One region of the Mesorhizobium salmacidum genome, then DNA from elsewhere that is predicted to be linked to it. Evidence: predicted binding sites of a transcription regulator. Region 1 holds the regulator's gene; each other region holds the start of a gene.
What was found. Region 1 encodes PhoB, which activates phosphate uptake and scavenging genes when phosphate is short. Its sites were predicted from a motif close to TGTCATNNANCTGTCAT; they were not measured.
Positions count from the first base shown of each region.

Region 1 (3,274 bases):
ATGAGAAGATCAGCAAGGCCGAGATGGACGGCCGTGTCGAGCAGGCGCTGAAGCGCGCCGCATTGTGGACCGAGGTCAAGGACAAGCTGAACGCCAGCGGCCTCAGCCTGTCGGGCGGCCAGCAGCAGCGTCTTTGCATCGCCCGCACCGTGGCGGTGAAGCCGGAGGTCATCCTGCTCGACGAGCCGGCCTCGGCGCTCGATCCGCTGTCGACCGCCAAGATCGAGGAACTGATCGACGAGTTGCAGGCCGACTACACGATCGTCATCGTCACCCACAATATGCAGCAGGCGGCGCGCGTGTCACGCCAGACGGCTTTCATGTATCTGGGCGAACTGGTCGAATTCGACAAGACCGAGAAGATCTTCACGTCGCCTCGCGAGAAGCGCACGCAGGACTACATCACCGGCCGCTTCGGCTGATATCACGCATACGAGGACCAGGATCATGGCCGAACATACAGTCGCAGCCTTCGACGAGGATCTCGGACAGATCAGCAGGCTGATCAGTGACATGGGCGATCTCGCCGGCACGATGGTCGGCGGCGCCACCAAGGCGCTGCTGAATTCCGACAACGCGCTGGCACAGCGCGTCGTCTCCGACGACGCCATCATGGACGCGCGCCAGCGCGAACTCGACGACCGCGCCATCACCCTCATCGCCAAGCGTCAGCCGATGGCCGACGATCTGCGTCATGTCGTCGGCTCGATCCGGATGGCGGGCGATCTCGAGCGCATCGGCGACCTTGCCAAGAACATCGCCAAGCGCGTCGGCTCCGTCGGCCTCTCCGCCACGCCGCGCGACCTGTCGCATTCGATCGACTCCATGGCGCAGCTGGTGCTGATCCAGGTGCAGGGCGTGGTCGAGGAATATGCGGCCGGCGATGCCGCCGCACTCGCCAAGCTCAGGAATGACGACGAACGCATCGATGTCAAATACACATCGGTGTTCCGCGAACTCCTGACCTACATGATGGAAGATCCGCGCAACATCACGGCTTGCACGCATCTTTTGTTCTGCGCCAAGAATCTCGAACGCATCGGCGACCACGTGACCAACATTGCCGAGAATGCATATTATGTGCTGACCGGCACGCAACTGCCCGCCAACCGTCCGAAGCAGGACGAGACGGCGATGTCGGTGCCGGCGGCTTGACGGCAGGGATGATCAATCGATGATCGCGCCACGCATCATGGTGGTGGAGGACGAGGAGCCGCTCGGCGTGCTCCTCCGCTACAATCTGGAATCGGAAGGCTACCAGGTCGAGGTGGTGACACGCGGCGACGAAGCCGAGATCCGCCTCCAGGAGAACGTGCCCGACCTCCTGGTGCTCGACTGGATGGTGCCGGCGGTTTCCGGCATCGAACTCTGTCGGCGCCTGCGAATGCGGCCCGAGACCGAGAGGCTGCCGATCATCATGCTGACGGCGCGCGGCGAGGAGAGCGACCGTGTGCGCGGCCTCTCGACCGGTGCCGACGACTATCTGGTCAAGCCGTTCTCGACACCGGAATTCATGGCCCGGGTCAAGGCGCTGCTGCGCCGCGCCAAGCCGGAAGTGCTGTCCAGCGTGCTCAAGGTCGGCGACATCGTGCTCGACCGGGAATCGCACCGGGTCTATCGCAAGAAGAGCGAGATCCGGCTCGGACCGACCGAGTTCCGCCTGCTGGAATTCATGATGCGCCATCCCGGCCGCGTGTTCTCGCGCAGCCAGTTGCTCGACAATGTCTGGGGCGAGACGATCTACATCGATGAACGCACCGTGGACGTGCATGTCGGCCGGCTGCGCAAGGCGGTCAACAACGGCCGCATGCCGGACGTGATCCGCACCATTCGCGGCGCGGGCTACGCGATCCGCGAAGACTGAAATCAGGCTACATTCTTGCCCGAAACGCCGGGCCTCGCCAGCACGCCCGGCGCGAAAATCTCCTGGTCGACGAAGGTCAATGCGCGCATGGCGCAACCTTCGCGGATGAGCGGCAGCTCGTTCGGCTCGGTGTCGAAGGAAATCGATTCCGAATGCTGGCCGCCGGCGGTCTGGGCGATGGCCTCGCGCAAGGCCGGCTCGATCAGGTCGAAGGCGGCGGCGCTGACGCCGACCATGGCGACGGGTGCGGGATCGATCAGCGCGAACAGGCTGCCCAGTCCATAGCCCAGCGCCTCGCCGGCCTTGCGATAGGCTTCGCGCTCCGGTCCGTCTTTCTCCCTTGCCGTCGCGGCGAGTGTCCGCATCTGCGCATCGCTGACATCTGCGACCGGTTCGGCGTCCTCGCCAAGCTGCCTGGCGTTGCGCCAGATGGCGTAGTTGCCGGCATAGGCCTCGACGCAGCCGCGCCGTCCGCAGCGGCAGAGCGCGCCTCCCGGGCGATGGATCATGTGGCCGAACTCGCCTCCCGATGAATGCGTGCCGGTGAACAGCTCGCCCTTCAGCACCAGGCCCATGCCGATGCCGTGCGAGAGCAGGATGGCGATGAAGTCGTCGCGGTAGCGTTCGGGGTCGCGCCAGCGCAGCGCCACCGCCATCATGTTGCAGTCGTTCTCCATGGTGGCGGGGATGCCGAACTCGGCTTCAAGTATGTCGGCGAAGGGAATGTCCGTCTGCGGCGTGATCGGCGACCACAGCATCGCACGCGCTTCGGTGTCGGTGATGCCCTGGATCGCCAGCGCGATGCGGGCAATACTGCGGACGTCGAGATCGGGGTCCTCGAGGCGCCGCCGCACTATTGCCGTGCATTCGCCGATCAGCGCCTCGCGCGACATGGTCAGCGTGTCCAGCCGGCGCTGTTCCTCGGCGACCACCTGGCCGGAATAATCGATGACGGCGACGGACAGGAAATTCAGCGACAGCACCACGGTCATCACAGCCGCGGCCTCGGGGTTGAGGCCAAGACCGACCTGCGGCCGGCCGCGTTTCAATGAACCAGCCTCGTTCGGCTTGCCTTCGGTCAGGATACCCTCGCCGATCAGGTCGGCTGATATTGCCGAGATGGTCGAGTGGCTGAGGCCGGTGGTGGCGGCGATCTCGGTGCGCGAGGGCTGACCACCCTGACGCACGGCTGCAATCACCATGGCGCGGTTGCGCCGGCGCAGATCGTCGTGGCGGATTCCGACCGACATGCTTCCCACATCCTCCCCGTCGCCGCGGTTCTTGACACCCCCTCGAACCTCTCCGGCAATGGGCCGAATACTGGCAGATGCGGCAGGAGCTGTCATTTATTTATTGCGGGACTCGAAAAAAGCTTCCCGGCACCTCAAAATCCATCAGGATCGATGTTGA
Region 1 covers NZ_JAPYKS010000004.1:302,040-305,313, forward strand. Annotated here, with positions in the region: gene pstB (phosphate ABC transporter ATP-binding protein PstB) at 1-422, shown strand, start outside; gene phoU (phosphate signaling complex protein PhoU) at 448-1,155, shown strand; gene phoB (phosphate regulon transcriptional regulator PhoB) at 1,175-1,864, shown strand; gene O7A60_RS07890 (ROK family protein) at 1,867-3,114, opposite strand.

Region 2 (3,274 bases), on a different contig from region 1:
GTTTCGCCACTTCCACATGCCTGTCGACACCGTCGCCTTCGCCGACAAACGCCCGGTCGTGGTCTGGCGCGGCGACCTCAACAATCCGATCAGGACACGGTTCCTGGATGTCGCGCGCGGCTTGCCGTTCTGCGACGTCGGTTCGCACAAGCGCAGTGCACCGGCTGAGTACAGCAAGCCTTTCCTCAGCATCAGCCAGCATCTGCGCTATCGCTACATCGTCTCGTTGGAGGGCAATGACGTGGCGACCAATCTCAAATGGATCATGAATTCCAACTCGCTCTGTCTGATGCCGCCGCCGACCTACGAAACATGGTTTGGCGAGAGCCAGCTCGAGGCCGGTGTCCACTATGCGCCGCTCGACCCGGACTTCTCCGATCTTCGTGAAAAAGTAGATTATTTCGAGCAGCATCCGGCCGCGGCGGAGCGCATCATCGCCGCGGCCAATGCCTATTGCCGCAAATTTTCCAATGAACGGGACGAGCAGGCGATCTCCCTCCTCGTCCTCTACAAATATTTCGTGCTCAGCGGCCAGATCGAACCCGATCCCGAGCTCTGGCGGTTCATCGGGACCTAGCTCTTGTGCTCGGCCCGACGCCGCTGATCAGATGTCGCTGCGGTCGAGAACCATGTCGGCGGGGCCGAAGCGATCCTTCGCCGTCAGTTGCTGGTGCCAGTAGGGGTAGAGCAGGGGCGGTCGGCTGACGGCGTCGAGGCGCTGGCGTTCCTCGGTGCCGAGCTCCAGGGCGGCGGCCGCGAGATTGTCCTTCAGCTGGACGTCGTTGCGGGCGCCGATCACCAGCGACGAGACGGCAGGGCGGCCGAGCAGCCAGGCAAGCGCCACCTGCGCCGCCGACACACCACGATCCTTGCCGATGTCGACCAGCACATCGACGATCCGCCACAGCCGGTCCGCGTCGCGGATCGGCGGCTCGGACCAGCCGGCGAGCTGGCGGGCGGTCGGGCTGTCGCGGCGGTATTTGCCCGACAGCAGGCCGCCGGCGAGCGGGCTCCAGACCAGCACGCCCAGCCCCTGGTCGACCGAGATCGGCAGCAGCTCGTACTCGGCCTCGCGCGCTTCCAGCGTGTAGTGGATCTGCTGGGTGACGAAGCGTTGCTGGTGACGGCTGTCGCTGATGGAAAGCGCCTTCATCACCTGCCAGCCGGAATAGTTGGAGCAGCCGATGTAGCGCACCTTGCCCTGGCTGACCAAAGTGTCGAGCGCGGCAACGGTTTCCTCGAGCGGGGTGAGGCCGTCCCACTGGTGGACGAAATAGATGTCGATGACATCGGTCTTCAACCGCTTCAGGCTTCTCTCGCATTCGCGGATCAGATGGTGGCGCGACAGGCCTTCGTCGTTCGGGCCCTTGCCGATCCGCATCCGCGCCTTGGACGCGATCAGCACATCGTTCTTGCGCTTGCCGCCGAGCGCTTCGCCTAAGATCTCTTCAGACAGGCCGTTCGAATAGACATTTGCGGTGTCGATGAGGTTGATGCCGGCGTCGATGCACATGTCGATCATCCGCTTGGCTTCGGCGAGATCGCTGTTGCCGACCGCGGCGAAGGGCCCGGCGCCGCCGAAGGTCATGGTGCCAAGCGTCAGTGTCGAAACCTTCAGGCCCGAACGGCCAAGGGTGCGGTATTCCATGTCAGATCCTCACGATTTCGTTGAAGAGGCGTGCCGCCAAGGGGCAGGCCTGGAACGCGACCGCGGATTTGTAGGACAATTCGGCCGGCTTGTCGCCGCAGAATGAGTTGGATCGATCACACATCGCCGAATCCGCCGTGGCGGCAATTGCGCCCGGGCTGCAATAAAACCGTCACCGCCGGCCTATATTGAAGTCGGCTCAGGTGTTTCCATTCCAGGCCACCGGCCAGCAATTTGGGGGCGCCCAGTGGTAACCGACAGGGCTTGCAAGCGGAGCAGCTGATATGACCGAGCTAAAACAGAATTCCCCTGCCAAGGACTGGCTCGAAGCCGAACTCGCCGACACGCTCGACGAAGATTATGAGCTCGAAATGTCGGAGCCGGCGCTGTCGATGGAGATCGCCAAGATCTACAAGAACTCGCATCCGCCTTCGATCGATCGCATGCAATATTTTCGCGACCTGATCAGCTTGCAGTCCGAATTGATCAAGCTGCAATCTTGGGTCGCCTATCACAAGAAGAAACTGGTGGTGATTTTCGAAGGCCGCGATTCCGCCGGCAAGGGCGGCGTCATCAAGCGCATCACCCAGCGGCTCAATCCGCGCATCTGCCGCGTCGTGGCGCTTCCGGCGCCGACCGAACGCGAGAAGTCGCAATGGTATTTCCAGCGCTATGTCCCGCATTTGCCGGCAGGCGGCGAGATCGTGTTGCTCGACCGCTCCTGGTACAACCGCTCCGGCGTCGAACGGGTAATGGGTTTTGCCAATCCCGAGCAGGTGGAGGAGTTCTTCCATGACGTGCCGGAGTTCGAGCGCATGCTGGTGCGCTCGGGCATCACCGTGGTCAAATACTGGTTCTCGATCACCGACGAAGAACAGCAGATGCGCTTCCTGATGCGCATCCATGATCCGATGAAGCAGTGGAAGCTGTCGCCGATGGACCTGCAGTCACGTGTGCGCTGGGAACAGTACACCAAGGCCAAGGAGGAGACTTTCGCCCGCACCAACATCCCCGAAGCGCCCTGGTTCATCGTCGAGGGCAACGACAAGAAGCGCGCGCGCCTGAACTGCATCGATCATCTGCTGAAGCAGCTGCCGTACGAAGACGTGCCGCACGAGGAGATCACGCTGCCGGAGCGCGTCTTCAACCCCGAATACGAACGCCAGGTCCTGCCGCGCGAACTTTACGTGCCGGAGAAATATTGAGAAACCTTTCCTTCTCCCCGTTTCACGGGGAGAAGGTGCCCGAAGGGCGGATGAGAGGGGCGCAGGGCTAACTGGTTAGACCGCCATTCGCAGGACTACGCCAGCATCATCTTCGTTCGGCAGCACCGCCCTCATTGTCCTGCCGGACCTTTCTCCTGGTACGGTGACGGGGAGAAAGGAGCTGCGCCAAAGCGCTCGGCCTAAGCCCTGTTGATGACCACGTGTGTGGCAAGTGCCGTTGCCGCCTGTTCGGTGCACTGATAACCAAGGTTGGGCATGTCGAGGCCGGCAAAAAGGTTTTCGCCCTTGCCCAGCAGCACCGGTGAGATCGCCAGGTGCATCTCGTCGATCAGCCGCTCCTGGAGATATTGCCGGATGGTGGAGACGCCGCCGCCGACCCGCACGTCCTTGCCGCTGGCCG
Region 2 covers NZ_JAPYKS010000013.1:144,724-147,997, forward strand. Annotated here, with positions in the region: gene O7A60_RS18885 (glycosyl transferase family 90) at 1-577, shown strand, start outside; gene O7A60_RS18890 (aldo/keto reductase) at 605-1,648, opposite strand; gene ppk2 (polyphosphate kinase 2) at 1,933-2,853, shown strand; gene O7A60_RS18900 (dihydrofolate reductase family protein) at 3,054-3,274, opposite strand, start outside.
Region 2: a site for PhoB is predicted at 1,808-1,824, ahead of ppk2 (polyphosphate kinase 2). Genes of this name have one in related genera too.

Region 3 (3,274 bases), on a different contig from region 1:
GGCATGGGCTCGGTCTGCCCGGCGCGCTGCACCGGTTCGGCGACGCCTGCGCCGGCGGCAAGCTCCGGGTCGAGCAGGCGGTGCGTATAGTCGAAGGTCGGGCCAAGCAGCTGGCCGCCAGGCAGATCCTTGTAGGTCGCCGAGACGCGCCGTTCGACCAGCATCGCGCTGGTGTCGATCGGGCTGGTGTAACCGAAGCGCGGCAACGTCGTGCGATAGGCGCGCACCAGAAAGATCGCCTCGATCATGTCGCCGCGCGCCTGGGCGATGGCGAGTGCCGCCAGCTCACGGTCATAGAGCGAGCCTTCGCTCATCACCCTGTCGACGCCGAGCGCCAGCTGTTCGACGATCTGGTCGAGGCGCAGCGCCGGCACCGAGCGGTCGCCACGCCGGCGGTCGGCAAGCAGGCTGTGAGCGTTGGCAATTGCGGCTTCGCCACCTTTTACCGCGACATACATCTTCAAGCCTCCATCGTCTTGATGCGCGTCGTGCGCGGCAGGCAGGCTATGCCGTCCGATGTGGCGAGGACGATGTCGACGCCGCGCGGAAAGCGCTTGTTGTTTTGCTTCCACTGCTCGACGAAGTGACGCGGCATCTGCGCCGGCGCGATCGTGGCGCTGGTTTCGATGCCAGGGCCTTCGAGCAACAGCGGGGACCCTGAAGCGAGGTCCCCGACCTGCAGGATCAGCGTCGTCGATCGGTCGGGATAATCCTGCGTGCCCTGCGAAAAACCGTCGAGCGCCATCATCTCGGCCGGTGTGGCAATGAACGCGAAATGCGCGTCGGCCGGCGTGTTGGCCAGCGGCGCACCGGTGTGGAAGCCAAGCCAGGAGCCGATCGCCGCGGAGGCATGCAGGGCCGGGTCGAGCCAGAGCGGCGTGTCGTTGTCGCACAACGCCAGGGCTATAGCGCCTGACGTTGCCGAAAGCGGCGCCGGCGGGCGGGCCAGGGCGGGCAAGGGCTGGATGCTGCCTGGCCGCGCCATGGCATCCATGACGGCCCGAAACACGGTCTGGGCGTTGAAGACCGGATCGGCGAAACCGCCTTCGATCGATTGTGCCGCGATATCCATCAATCTTCTCCGCGAACCATGGTGAAGAAATCCACTTTCGTCGCCGCCGTCTCGGCGCGGCGTTTTTCGTGGGCAGCGGTCAGAGCCGAGCGCAAGGGCGCAATGAGCCTGGTCTCGACCTCGGTGCGGCGGGCAGGGTCCTGCCAGAGCGCGTCGGCGATGGCTGCCAGCTTCGCCTTCTGCTTGTCGCGGCCAAGCGCGTAGCAATGGCCGACCTGCCCGGATGGCAGCCGGACGGTGGCACGCGTGATGGTCGCCTCGCCGACATTGAAGGGCGCGCCGCCGCCGCCGATGCGGCCACGCAGCGTGACCAGGCCGGTCTCGGGGCCGCGCAGCAGCTCGGCTTGCGAAGGCAGGCCGGCCTCGTTCCAGAGCCGCACGATGTCGTCGCCGCTCGATTGCGCCAAGGTGGCCATGGCGGCCTTGCGCTCGGCCTGGTCGCGGGCTTCCTGTCCTCGCATCGCCAACTTTCCTCTTCATTAAATTTGTCTATTGATATAGACAACTATACAAATTATACATATTACCTAGCGCGAGTCCATGACGGGTGCGTGACAGGCCGGGAGGCAAAAACATGACCGGGCAAGCGGCCGATACCATCGAGCGGCGCAGTGGTGTCTCACTTTGGCGCCAGATCGCCGACAGGATCCTGCAAGCGATTGCCATTGGCGATTTAGCCGAAAATGCCGCGCTGCCGCCCGAGGTCGCGCTGGCGGAGCGTTATGGCGTCAACCGTCACACCGTGCGCAGCGCCATATCGGCCCTCGTACAGGAGGGCGTATTGCGGGCCGAACAGGGGCGCGGCACGTTCGTCTTGTCGCGCAAGCGGCTGTCCTATCCGATCGGCGCGCGCACGCGCTTCTCTGCGGGGCTCCAGGGGCAGACCTCGGAACGGCACATCGTGCTGCTTGCTTTCTCGGTCGAGCCTGCCAGCCAGCGCGTTGCCGAGGGGCTTGGCCTTGCCCGGGGTGCCGAGGTAATCCGGCTGGAAACGCGCGGCGAGGCCGACGGACGGCCGGTGTCGCGCGCTGCCGCATGGTTCGAGGCGAAGCGCTTTGCCGGCATCGACAAGGCGATGGCGCAAACCGGTTCGATCACCGCGTCGCTCGCTCGTTTCGGTATCGACGACTATCTCAGGCAATCGACCGTGCTGTCCGCGCGCCATGCGGATGCCGCCGATCTCGCCGATCTCGATCTGCAGCCGGGCGCCATCGTGCTGGTGACAGTGGCGGTCAACGTCACGCCCGACGGCCAGCCAATCCAGTTTTCCGAATCGCGTTTTCCGGCCGAGCGAGTGGAGCTGAAGCTCTCGGCGCTGTAACGCGCTGGCTATCCGATCTCGATCACGGCCTTGATCAGGCCCGACTTTTCGTGCGCCCAGCGTGCGAGATCCCCTGGCGTATCGGCCAGCGTGGTGCGGTGGGTGACGAGCTTGGTCAACGGCACGGCACCATTGCGGATCGAGGCGGCGACATGATCGAAGTCGGCGCGCAACGCATTGCGGCTGCCTGCCAATGTCATTTCGCGCTTGTGGAATTCAGGATCGGAAAAGCCGATATCGTCCTTGACGACGCTGACCAGCACCAGCGTGCCGCCATGCGCGACGTGGGCGAAGGCCGATTGCACCGACCGGGTGTTGCCGGTGGCGTCGAAGACCACGTCGAAGCCTTCGCCGTCGGTCGCATCACGCACCAGATCGGACACGGGTCCTTGCGAGCCGTCGAGAATCGAAAAGCCGAGCTCACTCGCCGCGAAGACCAGTCTTTCGGTGCTCATGTCGAGAAGTGTCACCTCGAGTCCGGCAATGCGTGCGAAGATGGCGGTGCCAAGCCCAATCGGGCCGGCGCCGATGACCAGCGTGCGTGCGCCGGGCTCGGAACGCGCGCGGCGCACGGCATGCGCCCCAATGGCCAGGAATTCGACGGCGGCGGCGTCGGCGAGCGACAGCCCGTTTGTGGGATAGAGATTCTCAGCCGGCACCAGGATCTGTTCGCACATGGCGCCGTCACGATGCACGCCGAGCACTTCGATCCTGACACAGCAATTTGGTTTGCCATGCCGGCAGGCGATGCATTTGCCGCAGGAAAGATACGGGTTGATGATGACCGGTTCGCCGACCGCAAGCCCGACTCCTTCGCCGACTTCGACGACGATGCCAGACACCTCATGGCCCATGATGCGGGGGTAGGCGAGGAACGGGTG
Region 3 covers NZ_JAPYKS010000003.1:184,023-187,296, forward strand. Annotated here, with positions in the region: gene O7A60_RS05450 (carbon-phosphorus lyase complex subunit) at 1-458, opposite strand, end outside; gene phnH (phosphonate C-P lyase system protein PhnH) at 461-1,072, opposite strand; gene phnG (phosphonate C-P lyase system protein PhnG) at 1,072-1,533, opposite strand; gene phnF (phosphonate metabolism transcriptional regulator PhnF) at 1,647-2,393, shown strand; gene O7A60_RS05470 (zinc-binding alcohol dehydrogenase family protein) at 2,402-3,274, opposite strand, start outside.
Region 3: a site for PhoB is predicted at 1,613-1,629, ahead of phnF (phosphonate metabolism transcriptional regulator PhnF). Genes of this name have one in related genera too.